Regions from separate parts of the Novosphingobium sp. 9U genome, predicted to be linked through region 2. Evidence: riboswitches for the same ligand, from Rfam matches in the RefSeq annotation. Region 2 holds a riboswitch; the other holds the start of a gene.
The links. Region 2 has a riboswitch for cobalamin ahead of GV044_RS11590 (hypothetical protein). Riboswitches for the same ligand answer to the same signal wherever they lie in the genome.
Positions count from the first base shown of each region.

Region 1: linked by a shared signal. The riboswitch ahead of GV044_RS05090 (TonB-dependent siderophore receptor) and the one ahead of GV044_RS11590 (hypothetical protein) in region 2 are both predicted to bind cobalamin.

Region 1 covers NZ_LR732469.1:1,114,662-1,129,958, reverse strand. Annotated here, with positions in the region: gene GV044_RS05140 (hypothetical protein) at 1-111, shown strand, start outside; gene uvrA (excinuclease ABC subunit UvrA) at 297-3,206, opposite strand; gene GV044_RS05130 (hypothetical protein) at 3,363-3,743, shown strand; gene GV044_RS05125 (M28 family metallopeptidase) at 4,082-5,722, shown strand; gene GV044_RS05120 (septal ring lytic transglycosylase RlpA family protein) at 5,869-6,420, shown strand; gene GV044_RS05115 (hypothetical protein) at 6,483-6,677, shown strand; gene GV044_RS05110 (N-acetylmuramidase domain-containing protein) at 6,699-7,748, opposite strand; gene GV044_RS05105 (ABC transporter ATP-binding protein) at 7,847-8,593, opposite strand; gene GV044_RS05100 (iron ABC transporter permease) at 8,590-9,555, opposite strand; gene GV044_RS05095 (ABC transporter substrate-binding protein) at 9,552-10,625, opposite strand; gene GV044_RS05090 (TonB-dependent siderophore receptor) at 10,631-12,571, opposite strand; cobalamin riboswitch at 12,675-12,867, opposite strand; gene GV044_RS05085 (cell wall hydrolase) at 13,039-14,193, shown strand; gene GV044_RS05080 (hypothetical protein) at 14,310-14,624, shown strand; gene mdh (malate dehydrogenase) at 14,821-15,297, shown strand, end outside.
Region 2 covers NZ_LR732469.1:2,473,610-2,488,906, forward strand. Annotated here, with positions in the region: gene GV044_RS11560 (aminotransferase class I/II-fold pyridoxal phosphate-dependent enzyme) at 1-890, opposite strand, end outside; gene GV044_RS11565 (adenosylcobinamide-GDP ribazoletransferase) at 896-1,606, opposite strand; gene GV044_RS11570 (histidine phosphatase family protein) at 1,603-2,187, opposite strand; gene cobT (nicotinate-nucleotide--dimethylbenzimidazole phosphoribosyltransferase) at 2,184-3,200, opposite strand; gene GV044_RS11580 (DUF1636 domain-containing protein) at 3,197-3,604, opposite strand; gene GV044_RS11585 (TonB-dependent receptor) at 3,605-5,527, opposite strand; cobalamin riboswitch at 5,733-5,924, opposite strand; cobalamin riboswitch at 6,040-6,245, shown strand; gene GV044_RS11590 (hypothetical protein) at 6,474-7,061, shown strand; gene cobO (cob(I)yrinic acid a,c-diamide adenosyltransferase) at 7,058-7,669, shown strand; gene GV044_RS11600 (cobyrinate a,c-diamide synthase) at 7,699-8,961, shown strand; gene paoA (aldehyde dehydrogenase iron-sulfur subunit PaoA) at 9,403-10,038, shown strand; gene GV044_RS11610 (xanthine dehydrogenase family protein subunit M) at 10,035-10,985, shown strand; gene paoC (aldehyde oxidoreductase molybdenum-binding subunit PaoC) at 10,982-13,201, shown strand; gene epsC (serine O-acetyltransferase EpsC) at 13,244-14,191, opposite strand; gene GV044_RS11625 (TetR/AcrR family transcriptional regulator) at 14,545-15,135, shown strand; gene GV044_RS11630 (glutamine amidotransferase) at 15,203-15,297, shown strand, end outside.

The sequences.
Region 1 (15,297 bases), 1.4 Mb from region 2:
TATCGCGCGCGCAACCGGCGCACCAATGCGGTGCTGCTCGGCACCCTCGTCGGCCAGCGCCTGCTGATCGCCGCGCTCAGCCTGTGGCTTGCGCCCAAGGGGATGGCGTAGAGCTCTGCGCTGCGGCGATCACACGGAGCGTCGCTCGCTTCGATTTCTGGGAGCGCGAGGGCGATGGCCCTCGCATCTTCCTGTTTGTCTCCGCGTCTACGTGAACCGTCCTTCTCCGGCGTTCGCACGAGAGGGCGCGGCATGGCGGAACCGGTCCCGGATCAAGTCCGGGACGACGGGCTCGGCTAGTCCGCGTTCACTCTGCCCTTCTCCAACAACGGCTTCAAATACCGCCCGGTAAAGCTTGCCGGGTTGGCCGCGACCTGCTCGGGCGTGCCGGTGGCGACGATCTCGCCGCCGCGGACGCCGCCTTCGGGGCCGAGGTCGATGATCCAGTCGGCCACCTTGATGACGTCGAGGTTGTGCTCGATCACCACCACCGAGTTGCCTTGGTCCACGAGGCGCTGGAGCACTTCGAGGAGCTTGCGCACGTCCTCGAAGTGCAGGCCGGTGGTCGGCTCGTCGAGGATGTAGAGCGTCTGCCCGGTGGAGCGGCGGGCGAGCTCCTTGGCGAGCTTCACGCGCTGCGCCTCGCCGCCCGACAGCGTGGTCGCCTGCTGGCCGACCTTGACGTAGCCCAGGCCCACTTCGTTCAGCATGTGCATGCGGTCGCGGATCGGGGGGACGGCCTTGAAGAACTCCTCGGCATCCTCGATCGTCATGTCGAGCACGTCGGCGATGGACTTGTCCTTGAACTTCACCTCCAGCGTCTCGCGGTTGTAGCGCTTTCCGTGGCACTCCTCGCACGTGACGTAGACGTCGGGCAGGAAGTGCATCTCGATCTTGATCAGGCCGTCGCCCTGGCACGCCTCGCAGCGGCCGCCCTTGACGTTGAAGCTGAAGCGCCCCGGCTTGTAGCCGCGCGCGGCGCTTTCGGGCAGGCCGGCGAACCAGTCGCGGATGATGGTGAAGGCGCCGGTGTAAGTCGCCGGGTTGGAGCGCGGGGTACGGCCGATCGGCGACTGGTCGATCTCGATGACCTTGTCGCAGTTCTCCAGCCCGGTGATCCTGTCGTGCGCGCCCGCGATCACCCGCGCGCCGTTGAGCTGACGCGAGGCGCCGGCCTGCAGCGTGTCGATGGTGAGCGAGCTCTTGCCAGAGCCCGACACGCCGGTGACGCAGCAGAAGGTGCCGAGCGGGAACTTGGCGGTCACCCCCTTGAGGTTGTTGGCGCGCGCGTTCTCGACGGTGACGAACTTCTTGTTGCCCTTGCGGCGCTTGGCCGGGACCTCGATCTCGCGCGTGCCGTTGAGGTAGGCGGCGGTGAGGCTGGTCTTGCTTTTCAGCACCTGCTTGAGCGTGCCTTCGGCCACCACCTCGCCGCCGTGGACGCCGGCGCCGGGGCCGAGGTCGACGATGTAGTCGGCGGCGCGGATCGCGTCCTCGTCATGCTCGACGACGATGACGGTGTTGCCCAGGTCGCGCAGGCGCTTGAGGGTGGCGAGCAGCATGTCGTTGTCGCGCTGGTGCAGGCCGATCGAGGGTTCGTCGAGCACGTAGAGCACGCCCGAGAGCCCCGAGCCGATCTGGCTGGCGAGGCGGATGCGCTGGCTCTCGCCGCCACTGAGAGTGCCGCTGGTGCGGTCGAGGTTCAGGTAGTCCAGCCCGACGTTGTTGAGGAAGCCCAGCCGCTCGTTGATCTCCTTGAGGATGGCCTTGGCGATCTGGCTCTGCTGCGGGGTGAGCTTGGCGTCCAGTTCGCCGAACCAGGCGTGCGCGTCCGACACCGAGAGGCGCGCGGCGGTGGCGATGTCGCTCTGCGCGATCTTCACCGACAGCGCCTCGGGCTTGAGGCGCTTGCCGTGGCAGGTCTCGCACGGCTGCGCGGTCTGGAACTTGCCCAGCTCCTCGCGCATCCAGGCGCTGTCGGTCTGGAGCATGCGGCGGTTGAGGTTGCCGATCACGCCCTCGAACGCCTTGTTGACGGTGTAGCTCTTGCGCCCGTCCTTGAAGGTGAGCGGGACGGCCTTGCCCTTGGTGCCGAACAGGATGGCGTCGCGGTGTTCCTCGGGCAGGTCCTCCCACTTGGTCTCCAGCTTGAAGCCGAAATGCTCGGCGAGACTGGTGAGGACCTGCATGTAGTAGGGGCTAGGCGGGTTCGACTTGGCCCAGGGCACCACCGCGCCCTGCTTGAGGCTGAGGCCTTCGTTGGGGACCACCAGCTGGGGATCGAACAGCAGCTTCTCGCCCAGGCCGTCGCAGGCCGGACACGCGCCTTGCGGGGCGTTGAAGGAGAACAGGCGCGGCTCGATCTCCTCGATGGTGAAGCCGCTGACGGGGCAGGCGAACTTCTCGGAGAAGACGATGCGGTTGGGGGGGAGGCCGGCGCCTTTCAGCGCAGTGCCCTCGCCCCCTTCGCGGCCGGGCACGTTGCCGTCGGCCAGGTCGATGTAGGCCAGCCCCTCGGCCAGCTTGAGCGCCTGCTCGAACGAGTCCGCCAAGCGCGTCTGTATCCCGTCCTTCACGGCAATGCGGTCGATCACCACTTCGATGTCGTGCTTGTACTTCTTGTCGAGCGCGGGCGCGTCCTCGATCTGGTACATTTCGCCATCAACGCGGACGCGGGCGTAGCCGGCGCGCTGCCATTCGAGCAGTTCCTTGCGGTACTCACCCTTGCGACCGCGCACGACCGGCGCCAGCAGGTAGGCGCGCGTGCCCTCGGGCAGCGCCATCACGCGATCCACCATGTTGGAGACCGTCTGCGCCTCGATCGGCAGGCCGGTCGCGGGCGAATACGGAACTCCCACCCGCGCCCACAGCAGGCGCATATAGTCCCAGATCTCGGTCACCGTGGCGACGGTCGAGCGCGGGTTGCGGCTGGTGGTCTTCTGCTCGATCGAGATCGCGGGGCTCAAGCCGTCGATGTGCTCGACATCGGGCTTCTGCATCATCTCGAGGAACTGGCGCGCATAGGCGCTCAAGCTCTCGACATAGCGACGCTGACCTTCCGCATAGATCGTGTCGAACGCCAGGCTCGACTTGCCCGAGCCCGACAGCCCGGTGATGACGATCAGCTTGTCGCGCGGCAGCGCGATGTCCACGCCCTTGAGGTTATGCTCGCGCGCGCCGCGCACGGTGATGTGGGTCAAGCTCATGCGGGAAGTCTGTTCCAGATTTGTTCGCGCCGATCAAGCGGGGCGGCGGTCCGGGGCAGTAGATGGGGTGCGTTCGGCTCATCGCAATGGCTTTGCGGAGCGCCCCGTTTGCAGGCATGTTCCTGCCACAACCAACGGGGATCGCGGGGAAAAGACATGAGGATCGGGGCCTGGCTCTGCGCGGCAAGCGCCGCAGCGACGATGCTGCCGCAAGGCGCGCTGGCGGACAATCCGCATGATCCGACGATGACCCCCGAGGCGATCGCGCGCGACCGTGAGACGATCCGCAAGATGAACCTCGATCAGCTCGCCTACGTCCGGCAACGGGACGCGCGCTATGCGGGTGGCTGGCAAGATTATGCTGAAGCACGGCCTGAGCGGCGCCTTAAGGAAGCAGACGATTATGGTGCGCGCAGCCAGGCCTATGCGCAGGACTTAGCCCGTTATCGCGAAGAACGCCGGCGCTATGATCGTGAGATGGCGCAGTGGGAGCAGGATCGCGCAGCCTGCCCGACGGGGTACGACTGCGGGTACTGAGCGTGGTTGAGGTGCGCTCGTAGCGACTCGTAAGTACTCAGGTGACCTGCGGTCTTGGTTGGTGCGCTTCCACAAGCTGAGCCCTAGCGGTGTGGATTGAGGCCGCTTGTTTGCGGCTGAGCCAGTGCGAGCTGGACCTGTACGGACCAATCGGGCGCGATCCCTTCCATGCCAAAAGCGCAAGCCTGTCAAGGGCTCCAGCGATCGCGCGGCTTTACTTGCCGCCGACCCGGCATCGGCCAATTGGACGACATCGCCTCCGCCTTCCGAGCAGCAATCGCTCTGGGACGAGGTAAGCAAGGTTGTCCTGCCATCCCACACGCAGCTAGGATGACCCCATGAACCACAAGTTGCTTCTCGCCGCCGCCCTTCTTGCCACCTCCCTGCCCGCACACGCCAAGGTCACCGTCGATCCTGCGCGCATCACGCGCGATGTGAAGACGCTCGCATCCGATGCGTTCGAAGGCCGCGCGCCCGGCACCAAGGGCGAGGAGCGCACGATCGGCTACCTGATCGCGCGCATGCAAGAGGCGGGGCTGGAGCCCGGCGGACCCGACGGCCAGTGGCTGCAGACCGTGCCGCTGCTGCACACCACGTTGGGCCAGGGGACGATGCGCTTCGGCGGCACGCCGGTCACGCCTGGCAAGGAAATCTATGTCTCCACCCTGCGCCCTGACGATGCCGCGCGGATCGACAAGGCACCGCTGGTCTTCGTCGGCTACGGAGTCTCTGCGCCTGAGCGCCAGTGGGACGACTTCAAGGGCCAGGACCTGAAAGGCAAGGTCGCGGTCATCCTGATCAACGACCCCGACTTCGCCGCCACGCCGGGCGACGCCGTCGCCGGCAAGTTCGGCGGGCGGACGATGACCTACTACGGCCGCTGGACCTACAAGTTCGAGGAAGCCGCCCGCCGCGGCGCGATCGGCGCGCTGATCGTCCACGACACGCCCGGTGCCGGCTATGGCTGGAACGTCGTAACCAGCCCGCGCGGTGAGAACTACGACATCGTCCGCAAGCCCGAGGACCTGACCAGCCTGCGCCTGCAAGGCTGGATCGAGGGCGGCGCGGCGCAGGCGCTGTTCACGCGCGCCGGGCTCGACCTGACGACGCTGCGCAAGGCCGCAGGCCGCGCCGACTTCCGGCCGGTCGAACTCAAGGGCGTCACCTTCAGCGCTGACGTGCCCGTCACCCACGAAGAGATCGCCAGCCACAACGTGCTCGGGCGTATCCCCGGCGCCAAGCGGGCCGACGAAGTAGTCTCGCTCGGCGCGCATTGGGACGCTTACGGCAAGGGCGCGCCCGATGCGCAAGGCCGCGTGTACCGGGCCGGCGCCAACGACGACGCGCTCGGCATCGGCGGCTTGCTGGAGATCGCCCGCGCCCTGAAGGCCGGGCCCGCGCCGGATCGCAGCGTCGTCTTCGCGTTCTGGACGGCGGAAGAGCGCGGGCTGCTCGGCAGCGAGTTCTATGCCGCTAATCCGATCTATCCGATGGAAAAGACGGTCGCCAACCTCGCCATCGACATCCTGCAGACGGCGGGCGCGGCGAACGACGTGGTGCTGGTCGGCCAGGGTCAGGACACGCTGGAAGACGACATGGCGCGCATCGCCAAGGCACAAGGGCGCACCGTCACGCCCGAGAGCCTGCCCGAGCGCGGGCTGTTCTACCGTGCGGACCACTTCTCCTTTGCCAAGCGCGGCGTGCCGGTGCTGCTGCAGATGGGCATCGCCGGCGCCTCCGACCTCAAGCAAGGCGGCCGGGCGGCGGGGCAGGCGTGGATCGATCGCTACACCGGCCAGTGCTACCACCAGGCTTGCGACGCCTGGGACGCCAGCTGGAACCTCGCCGGCGCGGTGCAGGACATCGAGCTGGTCGGGACCATGGCGCAGGAGCTGTCGAACTCGACCGGCTGGCCCGAGTGGAAGGCAGGGTCAGAGTTCAAGGCGGTGCGGGACCGGAGTGCCGGCGTGCGGCGGTGAGGGTCCTGCCCCTCCACCACTCGCTGCGCGAGCGGTCCCCCACCCCGAGCGGGCTCGGGGAGGATTTGGATAGGCACTCGCTTGATCCTCCCCCAGCTAGTATCGCGGAGGGGGAGCGCCAGCCGCAGGCTGGTGGTGGAGGGGCACTGCGCACCCTCGCCATCCTGACCGCCCTCGCCCTCTCCGCCTGCGGCGGTCACTACCGCCCCGTCAGTGACACCCCGGTTCGCATCGGCGCGCCTTACAAGGTGCGCGGCACGACCTACACGCCCGCGGCGCAGCCGGGCTACGACATGCTCGGCTATGCCTCATGGTACGGCAGCGAAAGCGGCAACCGCGTAGCAAACGGCGAGAAGTTCCGGCCCGCCTGGATCACGGGGGCCCACACCACCCTGCCCCTGCCCAGCTATGTCGAAGTGACCTCGCTCGACACTGGACGTCGCATCCTGGTGCGCGTCAACGACCGCGGACCGTTCGTGGCGCGCGGGCGCATCTTGGACTTGTCGCGCGGAGCAGCCGAACTTCTCGGCATGCGGGCCAAGGGGCAGGCGGCGGTGCGGGTGCGCGTCGCCGATCCCTCGCAGGCCGACCGCGCCGCTCTGCGCAAGGGCAAACCGGCCCGCGCGCTCGATCCGCTGCCGCCGCGGGTGCTGCAGGCCCTGCGCGATCGGTTCGTCTCAGGCGTCGGCGCGCTCTGACGCGCAGGCCGGAACTCCCGCTCGAGCTCGTGTGTTGGATGTGGAAACACGAGGAGAGAACCATGAGCCAGACCGACCAGCAAAAGCCCTCGATCGGCGCCGAGATCCCGTTTCGCCGCGACCAGATCGACAAGAAGACCGGATCGCTGGTGTTCGACCGCCATCTGGACGAGGCAACCGCGAGCGTGCCCGAACAGTCCCCCACCGACGACATGCCTAAGGGCGACAACCCGCTCAAGCGCGGCCAGGTGACCTGACGCACGCGCCGGCGCCGGGTCTCAGGCCAGCAGCGCCTTCCAGGTGCCGGCGCTCACCACGCCATCGGGCGTGAGCCTGCGCGACTTCTGGAAGGCGGCCACCGCGGCCTTGGTTCCGGGTCCGAACTCGCCATCCGGCTCCAGCTTGAGCAGGATCTGCAGCAGCTTTACGTCCTCGCCCTTATTACCTTGACGCAGCGGCGGGCGGCTGCGCTCGGCAGGCGTTACCGCAGGTGACTTGCCCGGCTTTGCAGCGTGCTTATCGGCAGGCTTGGCCGCCGGTGCAGAGAGCAGCAGCTCCCAGGTCTGCCGCCCGACGATGCCGTCCGCGTACATGCCCGCCTTCTTCTGCGCCGCCATGACCTTGGACTTGGTGCCCGGCCCGAAGTCGCCGTCGGGCACCTGCCCCAGCAGTTCCTGGAGGTGCATGACGTCCTGCCCGGTGTCGCCGATCTTGAGCAGCGGCATCGGGTTCTCGGTCCGCGCGCCGCCGCTGGCGAACAGCGCATAAGCGTCCGCCATCTTCCGGTCGTAGGCGTTCGCGGCGTAGGAAGCGCCGTTGTATCCGCGCGCAAAGCCGGCCCAGTCACGCCGGATCAGCTCGTCGTCCAGCTTGCAGGTCTTGATGAACGCGACGAACCCGGCCAGCTGCGCCGGCTCGCCCGAGACCATCGCCTTGACGAAGCTCTCCACTTTGGCGTGCCCGGCGCTCGAGCAGTTGAACCCCATCACCTGGAACTTGCCCCAGCTGGCCGACTCGAGCGCCGCCTTGCGGTCGAGCTTCAATGCCGCGGTGAGCCGCTCGTACTCGCGCGCTCCGCCCAGGTACCCGCCGCGCGTGGGCCACGAAACGTCGGAGTGCGCGGCGCTGTACCTGCCGCCCGTTCGATTGTGGAAGATATGCCGCTCGAACAGGATCTTGGGCCGGCCGTCAGCCAGGAAGCCGCCGCCCGCGCTCTCGACTTGCGCCACTGCGCGCACAGCCGCGACAGTACAGCCCAAGTCACGCGCCGCCTTTTCGTAGTCGGCATCGCGCAGCGGCGTCGGATCGCCGATGAATTCGTCTGACATGCTTGTGGCCTTCCCCCTCAGGAAGGTGGAAGAGTATCGTGAGATCCCGGTTGTAGGAAAGTCTATTCTGCGCCACCCCCGTGGCGGCTGACGAATGCTCAGCCGATCGCGAGCGCCCGTGCGCCCGGCTCGCCAAGCCAGCGCGCCTCGACGCCCCAGACGTCGCGGATCACGGCTTCGGAGAGCGCCTGGCCCGGTGGTCCGTCGGCGACAAGACGGCCACGATCGAGCACCAGCACGCGGTCGGCATGGTTCATAGCCGTCGCCAGATCGTGCAGCACCAGAACCACGCCCCTGCCCTCGCCCGCCTGCTCGCGGAAGCGGCGCATCAACGTGGCCGCGTGCGCGAGGTCCAAGTTGGCGAGTGGCTCGTCGGCCAGCAGCCAATCGGGCCGCGTCGCCAGTACACGCGCCATCAACGCTCGCGCCCGCTCACCGCCCGAAAGACGCGAAACCGGGCGATCGCGATAACGGTCGAGGTCCATGGCGGTGATGGCGGCATCGACCGCCGCTTGCGCCTCGCTCGCCGGAGCCCCGCGCCAAGGCAGCCGGCCGAGCGAAACCAGGGTCTCGACCGAGACGTCCCACGCGACCTCGGGGGCCTGCGGAAGGTAGCCGAGCAAGCGTGCGCGCTCGGCCGCGGGCAGCCGGTCGATCTGCGTGCCGCCCAGGCGTACGCAGCCGCTGTCCGGCACCAGCAGCCCGGCGAGCACCGACAGCAGCGTAGACTTGCCGGCACCGTTCGGCCCGCAAATCGCTTTCACGCCGCCGCGGTTTAGCTTGGCCGTCACTGCTTCGAGGCGGCCGGTCACCGTCACTTGATCGAGCGCCAGGCTGTTGTTCATGCCAGGCCCCGCCGCATCTTGAGCAACAGATGCAGGAAGAACGGCGCGCCGATCAGGCTGAGCGCGATGCCGAGGCGCAACTCGCCACCCGCGAGCGGGAGGATGCGGCACAGCACGTCCGCCAGCAACAGCAGCAGCGCGCCGGCCAGGGCGCTCGGGAGCATCAGCGAGGATGGGCGGCGGTCGGTCAGCGGGCGCACGAGGTGCGGCACGATCAGGCCGACGAAGCCGATGATCCCAGCCACCGCCACGCTCGCGCCGACCGTCAGCCCCACGCCGACGATCATCACCGCCTGAAGCCGGCGCGGCTCCACGCCGAGCGAGCGCGCAGCGGCTTCGCCCAGGGTGAGCGCATCGAGGCTGCGCGCGGCGAGCGCCAGAACGGCAATGCCGGCGAGCGTCAGCGGCGCGGCGATCCACACTTCGCGCCAGGACCGGTCGGCCAGCGCGCCCATCAGCCAGGTGACGATCTCGCTCATGGCGAAGGGCGTGGGCGATAGACTGATCGCCAGGCTCATCAGCGCGCCTGCCAGGCTGGCGATCATCAGCCCGGCCAGCGTGAACAGCGCCACCCCGCCGTCGCGGCCTGCGATGAGGGCGAGCAACGCCATTGCCCCGCCGGCGCCGACGAGGGCGAACACCGGCAGCAGGTAGACCGAGGCGGCGTAGCCCGTCCAGAAACTCAGCACCGCACCCAGCGCCGCTCCGGACGACACGCCGAACAAGCCAGGATCGGCGAGCGGGTTGCGCAGAAAACCCTGCATCGCCGCGCCTGCGGTGCCGAGCCCGCCGCCAACGATCAGCGCGAGCACGGCACGCGGAAGGCGGAGCTGGAACAGGATGACGGTGGCGTTGCGGGTGTGCGGGTCGAGCGGGTCAATCCATACGCGCCCGGCGAGCAGGGATAACGGCACTGCGAGGATTAGCGCTAGGACCAGGATAAGGATGAGGCGGCGGGTCATGCGAAGTCGCGAGTGTTGCGGGCGGGCTCCGACAAGCTCAGCCTGGGCGGTGTTGGGGTAAACTCTTTGATAAGGGAGGTAACTTGTTGATCTTGCTTATCTGAGGCGCGGCGTTGCGCGGACATTGCCCCCACACCGCCCAGGCTGAGCTTGTCGAAGCCCTCCCCCACCACCGGCGGTTTACCCGCTTGAACCTCACGCCGAACTCGAGCCAGCTCACCCGCCGCCCGCACGATCGTCGGCCCTCCACACCACAGCAGAGTGCTGTCGAAATGCACGCGGCGCGTGCCTGTCAGCGCTGCCAAGGCCGGATGCGAGAGAAGCCGATCTTCCTGCGACTGCCGCGTTCCCGTGGCGAGGATCACGTCCGGCGGATCGGCCAGCATGCTTTCCAGCGGCAGGTAATCCGCCTGGCGCATGCCCCGTGCCGCCGCGGCGTTGACGAGGCCCGTGCGCCGCATGAGGTCGGCAATCAGAGTGGTGTCGCCCGCGACGATGCCGCCGCTCTCCCAGACGAGCGCCGATGCCGGCTTCGTGCCGTTCGAGGGCGCAGCGCTTCTCAGCGCTTGCTCGATCCGGCGAACAAGTCCCTCACCAGCCTCGGAATTCCCGGTAGCGGCGGCCAGCTCCCGCACTTGCGCCTCGCTGGAAGCCACGCTGTTCACGCTGCCGATAGTGACCACCCGAATGCCGAGGTCACGAAGCGCCTGAACCGTCGGTGCGGGCAGGAACACGTCGGCAACGACGAGGTCAGGCGCCAGCTTGGTGATCTCCTCGACCGAGCCCGAGACGGCGGGGTAGCGCCGCGCCGCAGCCACACCCATCGAACTGGACCCCGGTTCGTGGCTGTAGTGCGAGACCGCCCGCAGCTGTCCGGGAGCAGCCACTTGCGCCAGGATCGCGTCGCTACACGGATTGAGCGACACCACGCTCGGACGCGCCGATCGGATGACCGGCGGCGCCGTGCCGTCCTGGCACCCACCGAGCGCCAGCACGACAGCGGCCAATCCGCTCGCCCCATATCGAGCGAGCGGTGTTCCGCCCCGGCATAGCCGGGGCAGGAACGTCATCGATCTCACATCTTTGCCCGGATGCCGACAAAGCCCGAGCGCCCGGCCGTACCATAGCCGCCTGCCGTCTCGTACTTCTCGTCGGTCACGTTCTCGACCCGGCCGAACACTTCCAGGTGCTCGCCCACGGGCACGCTCGCGCGCACGGTGCCGAGCACGTAGCCCTTGATACGGCCGAACTCGCCCGCAAAGTCATAGCTGTCGCTCACCAGGCGGATGTCGCCGCCCAGGGCAAAGCCGCTCAGCGGCCCCGACTTCACCGGCGTCCAGTCGGTCGAGACGGTCAGCGCATGGCGCGGGCGGCGGGCAAGATCGGTGCCCTCGTCGAAGCTACCCGGCGTGCGGTCGGTGGACTTCACGTAGGTGTAGGACGCCTGCGCCCGCAGCGTCTCGCTGACGCGCGCGCCCAGTTCGAGCTCGAAGCCGGTCGCACGCGCACGGCCGACGTTGATGTAGTAGCCGAACGGCCGCGTGGCGCAGATCGCGCCCGAGCACGAGGTGAAGCCGATCAGATCTCGGCTGTCGCGGCGGAAGCCGGTGAGCGCGAGATGAAGATCGCCGTTGCGGTCGCCGTACTCGATCCCGGCGTCGTAGCTGCGGCTCTTCTCGGGGTTCAGGGTCGTCGTGGGATTGCTGTACTCGGAGAAGAGTTGATAGAGCGTCGGAACCTTAAACCCTTCGCCGTAAGAGGCACGCACACGCCATTGATCCGTCACGACAAAGCTGCCGTTGGCGCCGAAGGTCCAGCGATCACCGAAGCGCGAGTGATCGTCGTAGCGCAGGCCACCGGCAAGCGTGAAGCGATCGCCGTACCAGCCCAGCAACGCGTGGCCGCTCGACAGATTGGCCTTGTAGCGCGCCGCCGGGCTGAAGGCGGACACGGTATCGATGCGCGACCATTCGTGGTCCGCGCCAAAGTCGAGCCGCAGCTCCTGGTTGGCGCGATAGGTGCCGGCCAGTTCCGCGCGGCGGCTCTGCCCTTGCGTCTCCGAGTTGAAGTCGGTGTCGCCGAAGGTCGGGTCATAATAGCGGCGGCGGGTGTCGGACACCTGGTAGCCGGCGTTGAGGTCCAGCGCATCGGAAGTCCAGGCGAGCCCGGCGCGGCCGCCGATCTCGCGCGTCTTCTGGTACTCGGGCGTATCCGCGAATTCGAACAGAGGCGCGGGATACCCGTCGATGTCGAGCTTGCCGCGGGTGTAGCGGCCGACGAGGCTGGCGGTCAGGCCGGGGGTCAGTTCGACATGGGCGCGGCCGCCGGCGCGGTACTGGCGAAACCCGTCGCGCTCGGCGCCGTTCGCGGCCTGGCTCAGGCCGTCGGTGGTGAGGTAGCCGCCGTTCAGGGTCACGCCGTAGTTGTCGCCCGAGACGCCGCCGGTGACCTGGCCGTCGAAGGTGTCGCGCGCGCCGTACTCGGCCGAGGCTTCCAGGCCGTTCAGGTCACGCGAGGTGAGCGCCAGCACGCCGCCGATCGCTTCCGAGCCCCAGACGACCGAATTGGAACCGCGCAGCAGCTCGACGCGGCCGAGGCCGCCGGTGGTCAGGTTGCCGAAGTCATAGCCGCCGCCCGGAGCCGCCACGTCCGCCACGCGCAAGCCGTCGACCAGCACCAGCAGCTGCTGTGAGTTGGCGCCGCGCACGAACAAGCTGGTGGTCGAACCAAGGCCGCCGTTGCGGGCGAAGGTGACACCGGGGAGCCGCTCCAGCACGCGGGTGATGTCCGGGCCTTGAATGGAGGCAATCTCTTGCGTGCCGATGACGCTGATCGGCTGACCGGTGCGGTCGATCGGAAGCTGGCTGCCGGTGGCGAGGACCGTGATGGTGTCAGGGTCGCGGGTCAACGTCGGGTCGTAGAAGCCCGCTTCGTTGGTGGCGTCCGTATCGGCCTGTTGCGCCAGCGCCGGAGTGGCGATCGCGAGCGCCGATGTGAGCAAAAACAGGTACTTCATGTGCAAACCTCCAACCTTGAACGAAGCGCCGTTCATGGCGAGAGGCCCGCGCTTCCCCTCATGGAAGCACGCACCACGCTGCACCGGTTCACCCGCCCGATGCGGAACGACCGTCTTTTCGGGCAGGTCTCCTGGCTCCCGGATCGCTGCCCTTCCCCGCCTTCCCAGCACCCTGAGGCGCCAGTGGCTTGGTTGAGGAAGGGCTCCCCGGTCACAGTTGCGGGCGCAGCTTCGGTTTTGCACCGAATTCCCTCTTGGGTCCGGTTTCCCGGTCAACCCGTGACGTGAGCGCGCCCCTAGTCGCCCGCGCCGGCGCTGGCAAGGGCACGCGATCGACAACGCAAGTCCTTAACCGATTAAGGCTATGGGGCAGCGATGTACCGAATCGGGACGCACGCCATTCCCCTGCTGCCAAGCCATACGCGGGCGCGTAGGCGCAAGATCGACATGGCTCTGACCAGGACTGCATGACCTCTCGCCTCGCTCCGATCTGCCTCGACGAACTGCGCCCGCGGGACTTCGTGGCGCGCGTGGGACACGGCGGCGCGCGGCTGAGGGCGGCGCGCGGACGCTATCGCGCGCGCCTGGCCTTGGCAGTGGCAGGCGCGATCGCGCTCCCCGCCTTCGCCGCGCCCGGCAGCTGGGATGCGTTTTCGGTCGGCGATGCTACGGCGCAGGGCGTCGCTGTCGAACCCCTGCCGTTCGAGCGGGCAGGCGACAGCTTTCCGGGATCGGCCTTCTATTACCTGGAGCTCGACAAGCGCGAGCCCGGGCTTGGCGAGGGCATCCATTCGGACGCGGAAGGCACACCGGGCTCCAGCATCGTCCCTCCGCCGGTCGCGCAATCGCTTCGGATCGACAACAGCGGCGTCGACCGCACCCGCGCCGAACAGTGCCTGACCGCGGCCATATACTATGAAGCCGCGAGCGAGGCCGACGCGGGTCAGCAGGCGGTCGCGCAAGTGGTGCTCAACCGTGTGGCGCATCCGGCTTATCCCAAGACGGTGTGCGGTGTCGTCTACCAAGGGTCCGAGCGGTCGAGCGGGTGCCAGTTCTCTTTCACCTGCGACGGTTCGCTGGCGCGCCGGCCCAATCGGCTGTTCTGGGAACGCGCGGCCGGCGTGGCGCGGCAGGCGCTGGCCGGATACGTCTACGCACCGGTCGGCCTGGCGACGCATTATCATACGGTGGCCGTCCACCCGTACTGGGCGCCCAGCCTGCACTACCTGCTGACGATCGGGGCGCACCGGTTCTACAGCTTCAACGGGCAAGCCGGGCAGCCGCGCATGTTCCGCTATGCCTATCTTGGCGGCGAGCCGCTGCCGGCGCCGCATCGCCATGATGACTCTTCCGTGGCCGTTGCCGCCAGCGCAGCGCTCGATCCCCTGGCGATCCAGAAGGCCTACGACGAGGGTCTGCAGCGCGCGCGCGCCGCCGGTCTGGTGGCGAACCCCGGCGGGCTGACCGCGACGGCCGCCTCTGCTCCGCCGCCTGCCTACACCAGCGAGCTCAAGGAGCGTGGCGGCGATGGCCTCTACCAAGGCAGCAACTTGCCTGAGGGCACGGGCGTGAAGGACGAGTATCGCAACTCCGGGCAGTGGATCCAGAGCCCGACCGGTTGATCGGCGCGACGAGCGGCAATCCTCAACGCCTCTGAAACCATAGCCTATCATCAAAGGCTTAGGAGCGTTCCGTTATCCGTGGCTCACGCGATAACGACACAAGGGCCGCTTCGATCATGACCATCCGCTTTGCCGGTGCCCGAACCCGCGGCAATTGCCAGATACGGGCGTGGCGGTGCCGATCGGCACCGCTCTGCGCTGCCAACGACAACACGCGCACCTTTACCGACAGCGCCGCGCTGGTCTCCGCCTTGCGCCACTTCGCGGACCACGGCCTGGCGGCGGCGGAGCAGGCCGGAGCCTACGCCGCCGCTGCGCGCGACCATGGCGATCCGGCCGCTTCGCAGCACTGGTTGTCGGTGTGCCGGCAGTTCGACCGCCGGCTTGCGGAGCGGGTCGCGGCCCGGCTGCGCCATGCTGCGGAGCGCTGATCCACGCTTGTTGCTACTGCGAACCGTTATCATCTAAGCAGCTGGATCGGAGGTTGTTTTTGCCTTTTGGCGGTTGCAATCGCCCCCTCACAGGCCTAGGCACGCGCGGAACTTATCGGAGCCTGCCGTCGACGGGGCATAGCAGGCCGCCACATCGTCCGCTGCCCCGCTCGTGTGAAGAGGACTGACAGGCTCTATGGCTCGCAAGAAGATCGCCCTTATCGGCGCCGGCAACATCGGCGGCACCCTGGCTCACCTCGCCGCGCAAAAGGAACTGGGCGACATCGTCCTGTTCGACATCGCCGACGGCGTTCCCCAGGGCAAGGCGCTCGATCTTGCGCAGTGCGGCCCGGTTGAAGGCTTCGACGCCCAGATCACCGGTTCGAGCGACTATGCCGCGATCGCCGGCGCCGACGTGGTGATCGTCACCGCCGGCGTGCCGCGCAAGCCCGGCATGAGCCGCGACGACCTGCTCGGCATCAACCTCAAAGTGATGAAGGCCGTCGGCGAAGGCATCAAGGCCAACGCCCCCGACGCCTTCGTGATCTGCATCACGAACCCGTTGGACGCGATGGTCTGGGCGCTGCGCGAGTTCTCGGGGCTCCCGCACAACAAGGTCGTCGGCATGGCCGGCGTGCTGGACTCGGCGCGCTTCTCGACCTTCCTCGCCTGG
Region 2 (15,297 bases):
AGAAGGTGAGGGTGGTTGGCGAATGGACGGGTCAAGATGTGCCGACCTGCCAAATCGGTGAATAGCCCATGCGCGTCGGGCGCCTCGACAAGCCGGAACAGCGGACAGGCGCCGCTTGGCTGGAGCCCATGCTCCAGCAGCAATGCGTCGAGATCGCGTGCGGCGGCGGGCAGCGCAGCGCGGGTTCGCGCGATCCAGCGCACGTCGTTGTAGGCAGCGATGCCGAAGCTCAGGGCAGCGGCGCAGACCGGCCATTCGCCGAACAGCTGGCGCAACCGTGCAAGGAGGACCGTGGGAGCAAGGACGAAGCCGAGGCGCACGCCGGCAAGGCCGAAGAACTTGCCGAAAGAGCGGGTGACGATCAGGCGGCGGTTGTCCGCTACCAGATCGGCGACGCTCCATTCGCGTGCGCAGTCGACGAAAGCCTCGTCGACGACCAGCCAGCCGCCGCCTGCCTCCTGCCGTGCAAGCGCCTCCAACATCGCCTCGCGCGAAGTAAGCGCTCCATCGGGGTTGTTGGGGTTGCCGATGACGAGCACGCTTGCACCGCCACGCTCCGGCGTCGCCGCGAAGGCTTCGATGTGCGTGCCGTAGCACAGCGGTAGATGCTCGCCTGGCAAGCGCAGCACCTGTCCGAGCGCCCGCAGTCCCGCCTCGCTGCCTGGGACTGCAAGGCACAGGTGCAGGGGCACGCCGAAGTACTGCGCCGCAGCTCGCTCCAGTTCGGCGAGAGCGGCCGGGTCGGGCAGGGCGCGCCAGTCCACTTCCGGGGGCGACGGAGGTGCCCAGGCCTCTGGGTTGATGCCGACCGAGAGGTCGAGCCAGTCGCAAGCCTCGCCACCGAAGCGCACCCTCGCGTCCGCCAGGCGCCCGCCGTGATGGGTGTGCATGCCGCTCACGCCGCGAGCACCAGCGCACCGAGCAGCATGGTTTCGATCACCTCGATGCCGGCGCCGTGTCCGTCGCCCGAAATCCCGCCGATGCGTAGCCGCAGCCACCAGCCCCACAGCGCAAAGGCTGGTAAGGCGAAGAGCAGCGCCGGTGCCAAGGCGACGCTCGCGGCGCCGAAGGTCAGGAGCCAGGCCGCGGTGGCAGTCCAGGTCGCTCCCGCATCAAACGTGCTGCCCAGGCCTTGATGCAGCGGCGGCAGAACCAGTGTCCAAAGCAGCGGACCGATCCGGGCAATTGCGGGGACGAACACGATCGGGAGCAGCGATCCGCACAGCGCCGCATGCAACAGGACGAGTTTGGCAATCAGCTGCAAGGCGATCGCCGTCACGCCGAAGCTGCCGATGTGCGGGTCAGCCAGTACTGCGGAAATCCGGCGCGGGTCACCATGGCCGGCGCCCGCGGCATCGGCAACATCGCCCAAGCCGTCGAGATGCAGCGCTCCGGTGATCCCCACCCATGCCAGCAGGGCGAGGAGTGCCCCTACCCAGGTGTCACGCTGAAGGCCGAGCCAGGCCGCGCCGGCTACGAACGTACCGACGAAGAGGCCGACCAGGGGAAACCAGCGGATCGCTGCAGCAAGGTGGCGCGGTTCGGCTGCGACTTGTGGCAAGGGCACTCGCGTCATGAATTGGAAGGCGAGGATGAGCGACCTCACACATCCTCTCCGCGCAGACCGACGACTTGCCCCGCGCCCTCGGGCCAGATGCGCACGCTCAGCAGTGCACGGTAAGGCAGGTCGATCGCCCAAACGGCTCGATGATCCAGACCGGTCAGCGCTGAGAGAGCCGCGCGCATCACGCCAGCGTGGGTGACGACGAGGGTTTGGTTGCGCAGCATGGTCAAGGCGGCGGAGACGCGTGCCCGCAGCTCCGACCAGCGTTCCCCCCCGGGCGGAGCTTGCCCCTCCGGATCGTTCCAGAATGACCTGAGAGCCTCGGGATCGACGCTTGCCGGCGCCTGACCGTCCCAAGTACCGAAGTTCAGCTCACGCCATCGTGCATCGAGGCTGAGCGGCAGGTTCAGGTGCCGCGCAAGGCTGGCCGCTTGCGCCGAGGCGCGAACGAGGTCCGAGGTGGCGATGCCGCTCAGTGGCAGGGTGCGCGCGAGTTGGAGCATGCGCGGGCAGTCGTCCGTCACCGCCGGCTCGTCGGTATGGCCGAGCAGCAACCCGGTTTGGGTCGGCGGACCGTGACGCAGGAGATGGACGACGCGCCCGCTCACCACCTTGTCAGTCACTGGGCTCTCGCCACGGCGGCTTCGGCGAAGGTCGCCATGCGGTCGTGCGTCGCCATTGCTGCACGCACCAGCGGCACGGCCAACGCGGCTCCGCTTCCTTCCCCCAACCGCATATCGAGGCGCAGCAGCGGCTCGAGGCCGAGGCAATCGAGCAGCAACTGGTGCGCTGCCTCGGCGGAGCAATGCGCCGCAAGGCAGTGACGCGTGAACTGCGGATGCTGCGCAGCAATCGGTGCGATGGCGGCGCAGGCGATGAAGCCGTCGAGCAGCACCGGAACGCGCTGCAGCCGCGCGGCAAGCATGGCGCCGGCCATCGCCGCGATCTCGCGACCGCCCAGCCGGCGCAAGGTCTCGAATGGGTCGCAGCAGTGCGGCAGGTGGAGCGCCAGCGCTTGTTCTACGGCGTCGATCTTGCGCACCAGCCCGGCGCCGTCCACGCCAGTGCCGGTGCCGCACCATTGCGCTCCGGTGCCGCCGAAGGCCGCCGCGCAGAGTGCCGCCGCGGGTGTCGTGTTGCCAATGCCCATCTCGCCGACCAAGAGCAGCTGCGTGTCCGGGGCGACCACGGCCGCGCCCGCGTTGAGGGCGTCGAGGCACTCGGCCTCGCTCATCGCCGGATCCCTGGAGATATCGCCGGTCGGGCAGTCGAGATCGAGGGGAACGACCGTCAGCTCCGCACTTGCGCACTGCGCGAGCACGTTGATCGCGGCGCCGCCGGTCTCGAAGTTGGCGACCATCTGCGCCGTGACTTCGGCAGGAAAGGCGCTCACGCCGCGCGCCGCCACGCCGTGGTTTCCGGCGAAGATGGCTGCGCGTACGCACCCGAGTTGCGGACGTGGGTTGTCCTGCCAACCTGCCATGAACACTGCGATCTCTTCCAGCCGGCCGAGCGAACCGGCGGGCTTGGTGAGTTCCGCCTGCCGTGCCCGTGCGGCGCGGATCGCATGCTCCGAGGCGCCGGGCAGATGGGTCACGGCGTCGAGGAACGCAGAGCGGTGCGCGAAGGAGATCATGTGCACAGATACCCTTCAGGAGGCGTGCGCACGATGAAGTGGCCCTTTACGCCGGCGGGCCAGTCGGCATAGCGGACCACGCCTTCTTCGCTGGCAGCATGGCGCAGCGCATAGGTGAGGATCGCGTGGGCTGCCTCGCGATCGGGCGTGAAATCGCCCAGCACGTAGCCGACTTTGCCCGGCGCGCGGATGTGGACCGAGCAGTGGCGCTTGCAGGAGAACAGGCAGGGCATTTCCTGCACCGCTACGCTCGCCAGCTCGGGCTCCTCAAGCTGCACGGCGCGCATCGCCTCGGCGAGCAGCGCGCCGCCGCGCTGCCCGCTCTCGTCGTCGCGCGCTTCGGCGGAGAAGCGGCAGGTGGAGCAGACCACCACCGCTGCTCCCTGTTTGACCGGCTCCAGCATCTAGAATCGGCTCCTCAGGCCGAAGTAGACGGTGCGGCCTAGCGAGCCGTAGCCGCTGGTCGTCTGGTAATCCTTGTCGGCGAGGTTCTCGACGCGTGCCTGGAAGGTCAGCGCCTCGGCCACGCGCCATTGCGCGCGCAAGTCGATCAGCCAATAGTCGTCCAGTACCTCGGTGGTGCTGGCGCTGTTGAAGCTCTTGCCGGAGTAACGCGCCGCGATGCTGGCGCGCAGGCCTGCCGGCAGTTCGAACCCGCCTTCCACGTTGGCCAGGTGACGCGGCACGCGAGCGAGCTGGCGGCCGTAGAAGGCGGCATTGTCGCTACGGTCCTCGGCCTTAATCCAGCTATAGTTGCCTTCGACGAACAGCACGTTCCAGTGCGCCGAGCCGGTCAGTTCCAATCCGCGGGCGCGCGCCTGCTTGACGTTGGCATAGTACCCGAAGCGCGTGGTCGTGGTGCCCGGTATGAAGCACTGCGCCGGCAACGGGCCGCGCGTCGGACAGTTGGCGAAGTCGATCAGGTTGTCGGTGTCGCGCTGGAACCACGCAGCGGACGCATGGAAGATCTCGCCGAAGCGGTGCTCCGCGCCGACTTCCCAGCCCTTCGCCTTCTCCGGCTGCAGCCCGGCCTTGCCGTAGATGCTGAAGAGCTGATAGAGGGACGGCGCCTTGTAGCCCTCGTCGTAGCTGGCGCGCAGGATTGTCGCGCCCTGATCCGGAGTGTAGGCGGCGCCGGCGCTGAACACGGTGTTGCCGCCGAACCGTGACTGGTCGTCGTAGCGGGCGCCGGCGTTGAGCGTCAGGCCGGTGAGGGGCGTGAGGCGCACCTGGCCGTAGACACTGTTGGTGTTCGCCTTCGTCGGCACCAGATCATAGGGCGTCAGCGTGTTCGACGGCGAAGCGGTGGTCATCCGCTGCTCCTCCCGCTCGGCGCCGAACACCAGGTCGAGCATGTCTGCAGCGTGGTAGGTGCCCTGGTACTCGAAACGCCGAATGCGGCCGTGAGCGTCGAAGTTGATCTGGCGAATGCGGCGCGCGGGATCGAAGTTCTGGCGGTAGGTCTCGGTCTGCAGCGCCGCGATGCGGTTCACCAGCTTGCCGTCGAGCAGGGCAAAGTTCAGCCCCGCATAGCCCGACCACTCCTCGGTAGTGCCATAGGCGCGTGAGTCTCCGCTGGTGCCGTCGAACTCGTTCTTCGCATCCGCCCAGTAGCCGCGCAGGTCGAGCGACACGCCTGGCGCAAGCTTGACCGTGGCCGTGCCGCTGGCCGCCTGGCGGGTGTAGCCGTCGTCCTCAGTGCCATTGGCGCGAGCCGAGATGCCGTCGGTAGTGAAGGTGGAGCCAGCGATGCGCCAGTCGATCGTTTCGCTGGTGCCGCCGATGCCGGCGCGAGCAGAGACGGTCTGGTGCGTGCCGGCCTCGGCCGCCATGCTGCCTTCGAGAGGCTTCTCGGGCTTGCGGGTCGAGACGTTGACCACGCCGCCGATCGCGTCGCTACTCCAAAGGATCGATTGCGGCCCGCGCAGGATCTCAATCCGCTCGATGTCGTCGAGCATCAGGTTCGAGCAAGCGTAGCCCCCAGCGGTGGAGGAGGGGTCGGCCAGGCGCATGCCGTCGATCACCATGACGGTCTGGCCCGCGTCGGCGCCGCGAATGCGCAGCGAAGTCGCAGTACCGTAGCCGCCATTGCGCGAAAGGCTGATGCCGGGGGTGCGTAGCAGGATGTCGCTGACGGCGATGGGCTGCGCATGCACGATTGCCTGCTCGTCCAGCACGGTGACGCTGGCGGAGTTGCGATCCTGCGTGACGGGCGCACGAAAGGCGGTGACGACGATGCTTTCGTCGGGCGCTTCGTCGGCGTGGGCAGGGGTGGCGAAGAGGGCGGAGAGGACCGAGACAGCGGCCAGGGAAGTAGAACGGATCAAGGGAATCCCCTTCTTGCAAACGGCGTCGTGCCCGCCGGTCGGCCGTTGCAAGAGGGGCATGCGCGCAGAACCCCTGCGCCAAGCAGGGCACGACATGACTCCCCCTTGCGCGGGATCACCCGGCAAGGCGGTTGCTGTCGTTGCGCGAGGGATGACCCTTGCGGTGAAGCAAGGGACCTCGAACACCCGGTGCACCCTGCCCGGATGAAGAACGACTGCGTCAGGCAGGTCTCCTGGCTTGCGGGTCAGCGCCGTTCCGGCCGCCTTCTCAGGACTGATGGTCCCAATGGCGTAATGGCCGGACGGCTCGCCGCTTACAGTTGCAGGGGCAGCCCGGGGCTTTCACCCGAGTTCCCTTTTGATCCCCTCGCGGGGAACCTGTCGCGGCGCGGCCCCTACTGTGGCGATGCGAGAAGCGCAAGGGGTGGAACTGTACGTCCATGAACTAAGATCCGCTGGTGTCGAGCGGGGGAGGGGCGGTTGGCCGCTTGCGATGCGCCAAGACTTGGCTTATCCCCGCGAATGTATCGGGTGCTCGAGAGAGCTTAATCGGGAAGTCCGGGCCGGCGTCGAAAGGCGCCCAAGCCGGCACTGCTCCCGCAACTGTAACTGGTGAGCGCATCGCCACAATGCCATTGGGGGCTCTTCCCCGAGAAGGCGGCGACTAGCGCGTTTGATCCGGAAAGTCAGGAAACCGGCCCGATGCCGTCGTTCCTCTGCGCGGGCGGGATGCACCGGGCGGACGAGGGGCTCGCATCTATGCGGGCAGGACCCTTGGCGGACGACATTCGTGTGTCGCGTCGAAGGGGAGCCATGAAGTCATGATCAAGCGCTGACCAGCCTCGCGGCGAAGCTGTGCTTTGTCCGTGCTCCCTTCTCACGCGAACGGCGCGGCCCTCGGGCTCTCGCCGCCATCCAACGTCCAAGCTTTGGAAGAACAGCCCTCATGAACCGATCTCTCGCACTTGCCTCACCACGCTTCGAGCTCGCAACTTTTGCCGCACTCGCGGCCGTCATGCTGATCACGCGCACCCATTCCTTGAGCCACGTGGTGCACCTGCCCGACACCAGCCTCGCCAGCTTCTTCGTGCTGGGCTACCTCGTACGTCGGCCGACGGCGTTCGGCGCCCTGTTCCTGCTCGGCTTTGCGATCGACGTTTGGAAGATCTACGTCATGGGCGGCTCCGGCTTCTGCTTCACGCCCGCCTACTGGATGCTCCTGCCGGCCTACGGCGTGATGTGGTTCGCCGGTCGCTTCGTCGCGGACAAGTTCGGCGAGCGTCTGTCTGCGCTGCTGCCCGCTGCGGTGCTGCTGCTGCTAGCCACGTTTGTCTCGAACCTGTTCTCCAGCGGCGGTTTCTACTTCCTGGGCGGCCGCTTCGCCGACCCGAGCGTGGCTGAGTTCCTGCCTCGCTTGCAGAAGTACTTCCCCGGGACGCTGCTCGCGACGCTGCTGTGGTCTGGCGTCGGTGCCGCGGCCTATGTTGCGCTGCTGACCGCGCGTCCCGAACTGCGCCGAGCGCGCGCCAAGTGAACGACAGCCTCACCAACGAAGAACGCCGCCACAAGGAGCGCACCGCCAAGCACAAGAAGGTGGTCGACGCCCGCATCGCCGCGGCCAAAGTCGACAAGGGCCTTGTGCTGGTCCTTACAGGTAACGGCAAGGGCAAGTCGTCGAGTGCGTTCGGCATGGTCGCGCGCTCGCTCGGCTACGGGCGCACCGCGGCGGTGTTCCAGTTCATAAAGGGCAAGCAGGACGTCGGCGAGCGCGCGTTCCTTTCGCGTCAGCCCGGCGTCACCTGGGAGAACTGCGGTGAGGGCTTTACCTGGGAGACACAGGACCTGCGCCGCGACATCGCCACGGCCCAGGCCGGGTGGGAGAAGGCCAAGCTGGCGCTGGCCGACCCCGCGGTGTCGCTGGTGGTGCTGGACGAACTGACCTACCTCATCAACTACCGCTACCTCTCGCTCGACGAAGTGCTGCCGCCGATCAGGAACCGACCGGCCATGCAGCACGTCGTCATCACCGGCCGCGCGGCGCACGAGGAGCTGATCGCACTTGCCGACACCGTCAGCGCGATCCGTGACGAAAAGCATGCCTTCCGGGATGGCGTAAAGGCGCAGGTCGGGATCGACATGTGACCCTCGCGCCCGTGCAATGCCCTGCCTTCATGATCTCTGCACCGGCATCGGGGCAGGGCAAGACGACGGTCACGGCTGCGCTGGCCCGGCTTCACCGCGACGCTGGGCGCCGGGTGCGCGTGTTCAAGTGCGGGCCGGACTTCCTCGACCCGATGATCCTGGAACAGGCGAGCGGGGCGCCCGTCTACCAGCTGGACTTGTTCATGGTGGGCGAGGCGGAGTGCCGCCGGCTGCTGCACGAAGCGGCTGTGGAAGCCGACCTGATCCTGGTCGAGGGCGTGATGGGCCTGTTTGACGGTGAGCCGTCCGCCGCCGATCTCGCCATCCGCTTCGGCTTGCCGGTGCTCGCCATCATCGATGCGTCGGCCATGGCGCAGACGTTCGGAGCGCTGGTGCAGGGCCTGGCGACTTACCGCCCCGAACTGAACGTAGCGGCGGTGCTCGCCAACCGCGTCGGCAGCGCTGGACACGCGGCCATGCTGGAGGGCAGCCTGGCACCCGGCGTGCAATGGCTCGGGGCCTTAACGCGTGAGCCCGACGTCGCGCTACCCGAGCGTCACCTCGGCTTGGTTCAGGCGAGCGAGATCGGCGACATCGATGCACGGATTACCAAGGCCGCCGCGGCGCTTTCGCCCGATGCAAGCTGGACGCCGCCGCCGGTGCGCTTCGACCCGCCCGATCCGACCGAGCTCCTGCCACAACTTCTGCAAGGCACGCGCATCGCCATCGCGCGTGACGAGGCATTCGGCTTCATCTACCCGGCCAACCTCGCATGTCTGCGCAGCATGGGTGGCCAACCGCGGTTCTTCTCGCCCTTGCGCGACGTCGCTCTGCCGGATTGCGATGCGGTGTGGCTGCCCGGCGGCTATCCCGAGCTGCATCTCGCGGCGCTTTCCGCTAACCGCCAGATGATCGCCTCCATCCAAGCGCATCACCATGCCGGCAAGCCGATCCTGGCCGAGTGTGGAGGTCTGCTCTACATCCTCGACGAGCTTGATGATGGTCGCGGCCAACGTGCTGCGCTGGCAGGACTCCTGCCGGGCACGGCAACGATGCAGCCGCGCCTGGCCGCGCTCGGCCTGCAGCAAGCGACCCTGCCTTCAGGCACCTTGCGCGGGCACACCTTCCACTATTCAAAACTGGAAACCACGCTCGCCGGCACTTGGCAGGCAGAGCGGCCGGACGGTCGTCTTGGCGAGGCGATCTTCCGGCGTGGCGGGCTGACGGCCACGTACATGCACTTCTACTTTCCGTCGGCACCCCGAGCTGTGGCGCAGATCTTCGGCCGCTAGCAACACCTCGAACCCGTCGCTTGCCGCGAGAGGTGCATGCAGCATGACTTCACGCATGGGTATCCGCTCCCGCAGCAGCCGCCAGCATCGCAGCTGGCGGAACTCATCCCGCTGTCACGCATTTTTTCATCTTGCATTGCAGCATGAGGCTTGCCTAACCTGCTCTCCAAGATGGCGAGTTTGTCGCCGCGGGTCTCGTCACCTACCTAGTGCCCATCTCGCAGCTGTAGGGAAGCTTGCGCCTGATGTTCGCGCGCGGCTGGGGTTGGTCGAGGCCTGGCCGTACCATGTGTTAAAGGGATGCCCCGAAGGGCATACCTTGTTTCGAGCAAGCAGTGAGCCAAGCTCAAGGCTCCGTCGATCAGTATTCCTGACACTTCATGGTGTCGTCTGAGTTTGTCTACCAACGCGACCTCGTCGCGGCTGCCCAAGGAGCATCTGATGCCCGCCCTTCCTGATTTAGAAACTTCGCGGCGGGGCGTACTCGCGGTCGGCGCAGCGGGGGCAGTCGTCGCGTCCACTCCGGCGATCGCGGCCCCGCCAGCCGCACCGCGCGGGCAAGTGCCGGTCGCGCAAGTGTCCTTGCGGATCAACGGCGCCACGAAGACGCTGAAACTCGACCCGCGCACTACTCTGCTGGATGCTCTTCGCGAGCATCTGCATCTGACCGGCACCAAGAAAGGCTGCGATCATGGCCAGTGTGGTGCCTGCACGGTGATCGTCAACGATCGGCGTATCAACTCCTGCCTCAGCCTGGCACTGCAGCACGAAGGCGACGAGGTCACCACGATCGAGGGACTCGGCACTCCGGACAACCTGCACCCGATGCAGGCGGCCTTCGTTAAGCATGACGGCTTTCAGTGCGGCTACTGCACGCCCGGCCAGATCTGCTCGGCCGTTGGCGTTCTCGACGAGATCAAGCGCGGTGTGCCCAGCCAAGTTCAGGCTGACCTGTCGCAGGCGCCCCAAGCCACCAACATGGAAATGCGCGAACGGATGAGCGGCAACATCTGCCGGTGCGGCGCTTACTCGAACATCGCCGAGGCCATGGCCGAGGTCGCAGGAGCCAAGGCATGAAGGCTTTCACATACGAACGCGCGAAGGAACCGGTCGCGGCCGCGCGCGCTGCGGCCAAGCCGGGCGCCAAGTTCCTTGCGGGCGGCACCAACCTGCTCGACCTGATGAAGATCGAGATCGAGGCGCCGACGCACCTGATCGACGTGCAGGACCTGGGCTTCGACAAGATCGAGGCGACCCCTGATGGCGGCTTGCGCATCGGTGCGCTGGTGACCAACACCGACATGGCCGCCGACCAGCGCGTCCGCCGCGACTACCCGCTGCTGACCCGCGCCACCGTCGCCGGGGCGAGCGGCCAGTTGCGCAACAAGGCTACAACGGCGGGCAACCTGCTGCAACGCACGCGCTGTCCTTACTTCTATGACCCCAACATGCCGTGCAACAAGCGCAAGCCAGGTTCGGGATGTGGAGCGCTGGGCGGATACTCGCGCCAGCTGGCGATCGTCGGCTCGAGCGATGCGTGTATCGCGACGCACCCCTCCGACATGGCGGTGGCGATGCGTGCGCTCGATGCGGTGGTCGAGACAGTGAACCCGCAGGGCACGACCCGTGCGATCCCTATCGCAGATTTTCACCGTCTGCCGGGCGACACGCCCCACATCGAGACTGCGTTGACGCTTGGCGAGCTCATCACCGCCGTCACCTTGCCCAAGCCGATCGGCGGTAAGCAGGTGTACGAGAAAGTCCGCGATCGCGCGTCCTATGCGTTCGCGCTCGTATCGGTGGCCGCGGTGATCCAGAGCGACGGCACGGGGCGCGTGGCGCTCGGCGGCGTGGCCCACAAACCCTGGCGGGTTGAGGCTGCCGACGCGGTGATGCCGCAGGGCGCAAAGGCCGTTGCGGGTGCGTTGCTCGCGGGCGCCAAGCCCACTCACGACAATGCATTCAAGGTCCCACTCGTCGAAAGAACGCTGGCGGGCATCATGACACAGGCGAGGGCCGCATGAAGTTCGAAACACCCGCAGAGACCAACCCCATCGACCGCCTGAAGGTGGTCGGCCAGGCGCACGAGCGCATCGACGGCCCTCTGAAGACGAGCGGCCAAGCGACATATGCCTACGAGCATCACCGTGAGGTGCCCAAGGTCGCCTACGGCTACGTCGTCGGCTCCGCTGTCGGCAAGGGCCGGATCAAGGCGCTCAACCTCGACGAGGCCCGCCGTGCGCCCGGCGTCGTCACCATCGTCACCGCGCAGGAGGCCGGTCCGCTGGGCAAGGGCGACCGGAACACCGCCAAGCTTCTGGGCGGACCGGAGGTGGACCATTATCACCAGGCCATCGCGGTCGTCGTGGCCGAGACCTTCGAACAGGCGCGTGCCGCTGCTGCGCTGGTGCGCGTCGATTACGAGCGCATCAATGGACGCTTCAACCTGGACGAGCTTCTGAAGACGGCGCCGCTGACCGGCGGTGACAGCAAGGAGGGAAGTGAGTCCCCACCAGAGCACCGCGTCGGCAAGTTCGAAGAGGCCTTTGCCGCAGCACCGGTAAAGCTAGACCAGCGGTACGCTACGCCCGATCAGAGCCACGCGATGATGGAGCCGCACGCGACGATCGCGGCTTGGGAAGGCGACCAGCTGACGCTCTGGACATCGAACCAGATGATTGCCTGGAACAAGGCCGACATGGCCAAGACGCTAGGCATCCCAAAGGAAAAGGTGCGCCTGATCTCCCCGTATGTGGGCGGTGGCTTTGGCGGCAAGCTGTTCCTGCGTTCGGACTCGGTGCTCGCCGCGCTAGCGGCTCGTGCGGCCCAGCGCCCGGTGAAGCTCGCCTTGCAGCGGCCGCTCATGGCCAACAACACGACCCACCGCCCGGCGACGCGCCAGCGCGTGCGTATCGGTGCCACCAAGGACGGCACCATCACCGCGATCGCGCATGAGAGCGGATCGGGCGATCTCGAGAATGGCGGCCCTGAGACGGCCGTCAACCAGACCGAGCTGCTCTACGCTGGCGCTAACCGGCTGACGTCGATGCGGCTTGCGGTGCTCGATCTGCCGGAAGGCAACGCGATGCGTGCGCCGGGCGAAGCTCCTGGCCTGATGGCGCTGGAGATCGCGGTCGACGAGATGGCCGAGCAACTCGGCATGGATCCGATTGCCTTCCGCATCAAGAACGACACGCAAGTCGACCCCAAGACGCCGACGCGCAAGTTCTCGGAGCGTAATCTTATCCGCTGCCTGCAAGAGGGTGCGGAACGCTTCGGCTGGGACAAGCGCAAGGCCAAACCGGCCCAGTCGCGCGACGGGCGCTGGCTGGTCGGCATGGGCGTGGCGGCTGCCTTCCGCAACCACATCAGCCGGCCATCGGGTGCTCGGGTTCGGCTCGGCACTGACGGCATGGTCACGATCGAGAGCGACATGACCGACATCGGCACCGGCAGCTACACCATCATGGCGCAGACCGCGGCCGAGATGATGGGCCTGCCGCTGGAGAAGGTCGTGGTGAAGCTTGGAGATTCGAGCTTTCCGGCTTCGGCGGGTTCGGGCGGTCAGTGGGGCGCGGCCAACTCGACGGCAGGTGTCTATGCGGCCTGCGTGAAGCTTCGCGAAGCCGTTGCGCAGCGTCTTGGCTTCAACTCCGCCGATGCCGTCTTCGAGGAGGGGCAGGTGAAGAGCGGCAACCGCACCGCGGCGCTGGCGGATGCTACCAAGAGCGGAGAACTCCTGGCCGAGGACAAGATCGAATACGGAAAGCTGGGCAAGACCTACCAGCAGTCCACGTTCGGCGCGCACTTCGTCGAGGTGGGCGTGGATGCGTATACGGGCGTCACCCGCGTGCGGCGCATGCTCGCGGTGTGCGCAGCCGGCCGGATCCTCAACCCGCAAACGGCGCGCAGCCAGGTGATCGGCGCGATGACTATGGGTGTCGGCGGCGCGCTGATGGAGGAACTGGCGGTCGACACGCGGTTCGGCTTCTTCGTCAACCACGACCTTGCCGGGTACGAAGTGCCGGTGCATGCCGATATCCCGCACCAGGAGGTCATCTTCCTGGACGAGGCGGACGCCACCGCCAATCCGCTCAAGGCCAAGGGCGTGGGCGAACTGGGGCTCTGCGGGGTCGGCGCGGCCGTCGCGAACGCGATCTACAATGCGACGGGCGTGCGCGTGCGCGATTACCCGATCACGCTGGAGAAGCACCTGGAGCGTCTGCCGACGATTACCTGAGGCGAGACGCTTGCAACCAGTCGTGAATGCCTCCACCTGCCGTCAGGCGGAGGCATCGTCCGGGGCGCTGGGTTGGATGACGAGGTTCTGCTCGCGTGCCTGGAAGACGCGGCTGTACGGCGGGACGTCATGCGTCAGCCACACGTTCCCGCCGATCTCTGATCCGGTCCCGATGGTGACCCGGCCCAGGATGGTTGCACCGGCGTAGATGACCACGTTGTTCTCGATCACCGGATGGCGCGGCAGCGACTTGATCAGCGCGCCCGTGGGTCCGAGCGGGAAGTTCTTCGCTCCCAGGGTGACGCCCTGGTAGATGCGCACGTTGTCGCCCAGGATCGCGGTCTCACCGATCACCACGCCGGTACCGTGGTCGATAAAGAATCCCTCGCCGATCTGCGCACCGGGGTGGATGTCGATGCCGGTCTGCCCGTGCGAGATCTCGGAGATGATACGCGCCACCAGTGGTGCGCCGAGCAGGTGCAGCTCGTGCGCCAATCGATGGTGGATAATTGCCAAGAGGCCTGGAAAGCAGATCAGCACCTCGTCCAGGCTGCGCGCAGAAGGATCGCCGCGGAACGCTGCTTCGATATCGATGTCGAGCAGACGCCGGATCTCGGGCAGACGGCGACCGAGCGCGAGGACGATCTGCGTCGCACGATCGTCGATGCTGTCGCGCTCGTCGTCGGGGCTGGAGTACGTCAGTTCCAGGCGTACTTGCGCCTGCAGCCGGCTGAAGGCGATTTGCAGCGTCTGGGTGACGAACTTGTCCTCGTTGTGCAGGCGCACGAAGTCGGGGCCGAGCCTGAGCGGAAACAGCGCGCCGCACAGCTCTTCCACCACTTTCGCCAGGCGCACGCGCGAGGGAAAGCTCTCGACGCCGTACTCGGCATGTTGCGCATTGATCGTGCGCCATTCGTGCCGGATCTGCGCCAACTGCCCAACGATGCCCTGGACGTTCCAGAGGTCGCCATCGGCTTCCGGCGTCAACATAATGGAGAGCGGCGGGCTCTGTTGATCGGGCTCACTTTCCATTCGGCTGATCCTCGTAAACTCGGCCATGGACGACGTCCGAGTTGCTGTTCCAGAGTAATGTCGTTGAGGTCGAAAGGTTACCGGCTGCCGGCCATGTGTTGCCCCCTGAGAGCCGGACGACCCCTTGCATCTAAATACCCCACTAAGTTGATAGACAATAGCCGTCAAGGGCGCCATCGCCACCGGAGTTGCTGCAACACGCTGGCGTGCCTAAGGATCATCCGGTGAGCCAGGATCGTTCGAACATGCCCGACCCTGAGGCGAGTCCTCAACCTGTCGCCAAGCCGAACCGCAGAGCCCGGCGTAGCAGCATGGAGCTTCGCGAGCTGATCCTGGCGTCGGCCCGCGCCGAGTTCCAATACGCCGGCTATTCGGGCGCGACTACGGCCGCGATCGCTCGCGGTGCCGGTGTCACCGAAACGCAGCTGTTCCGGATGTTCCAGTCCAAGGCCGCGTTGTTTCGCGCGGCCGTTTTCGAGCCGCTCGACGATGCATTCGCCGTGTTCAACGATGCGCGCTTTCGGCTGATCGAGCCGGGCAAGCACAACTCGTTGCCCGACACGCAGGCCTACATTGCGGACTTGATGGCTTTCATCGAGGCAAACCGCGAGATGCTTGTGCCGTTGCTTGCGGCGCAGCTCGTCGATGGCGGGCAGGTCGAGGGCGTTGCAGGGGTCGGCGGCCTGCGCACGTACTTCGATCTCGGGTCGGCGCACCTGGCGCACAACACGCGCGACTTGTCGAAGCAGCGGTCCGATACGATCGTGCGCGTGTCGTTCGCGGCGGTGCTGGCGGTGGTGCTGTTCCGCGACTGGCTGTTCCCGTCGAACGATGGTGACGAGGCCGCGATGTCGGCGGCGCTCGCCGACTTTTTCGTCAATGGTCTCGGCGTCAGTCGCTGACGCGTTGAATGCCGCTGAAAGCTTCCGGGATGCTGGACGCTCCAGGTCAGCTTGATAAGAAGGCGTGATGATCCAGAAGACTGCGCTCATCATCCGGCACGTGCCGTACGAAGGCGTCGCCGCCTACCGCGAGCCGATCGAGGCGGCGGGCTACCATGTCGA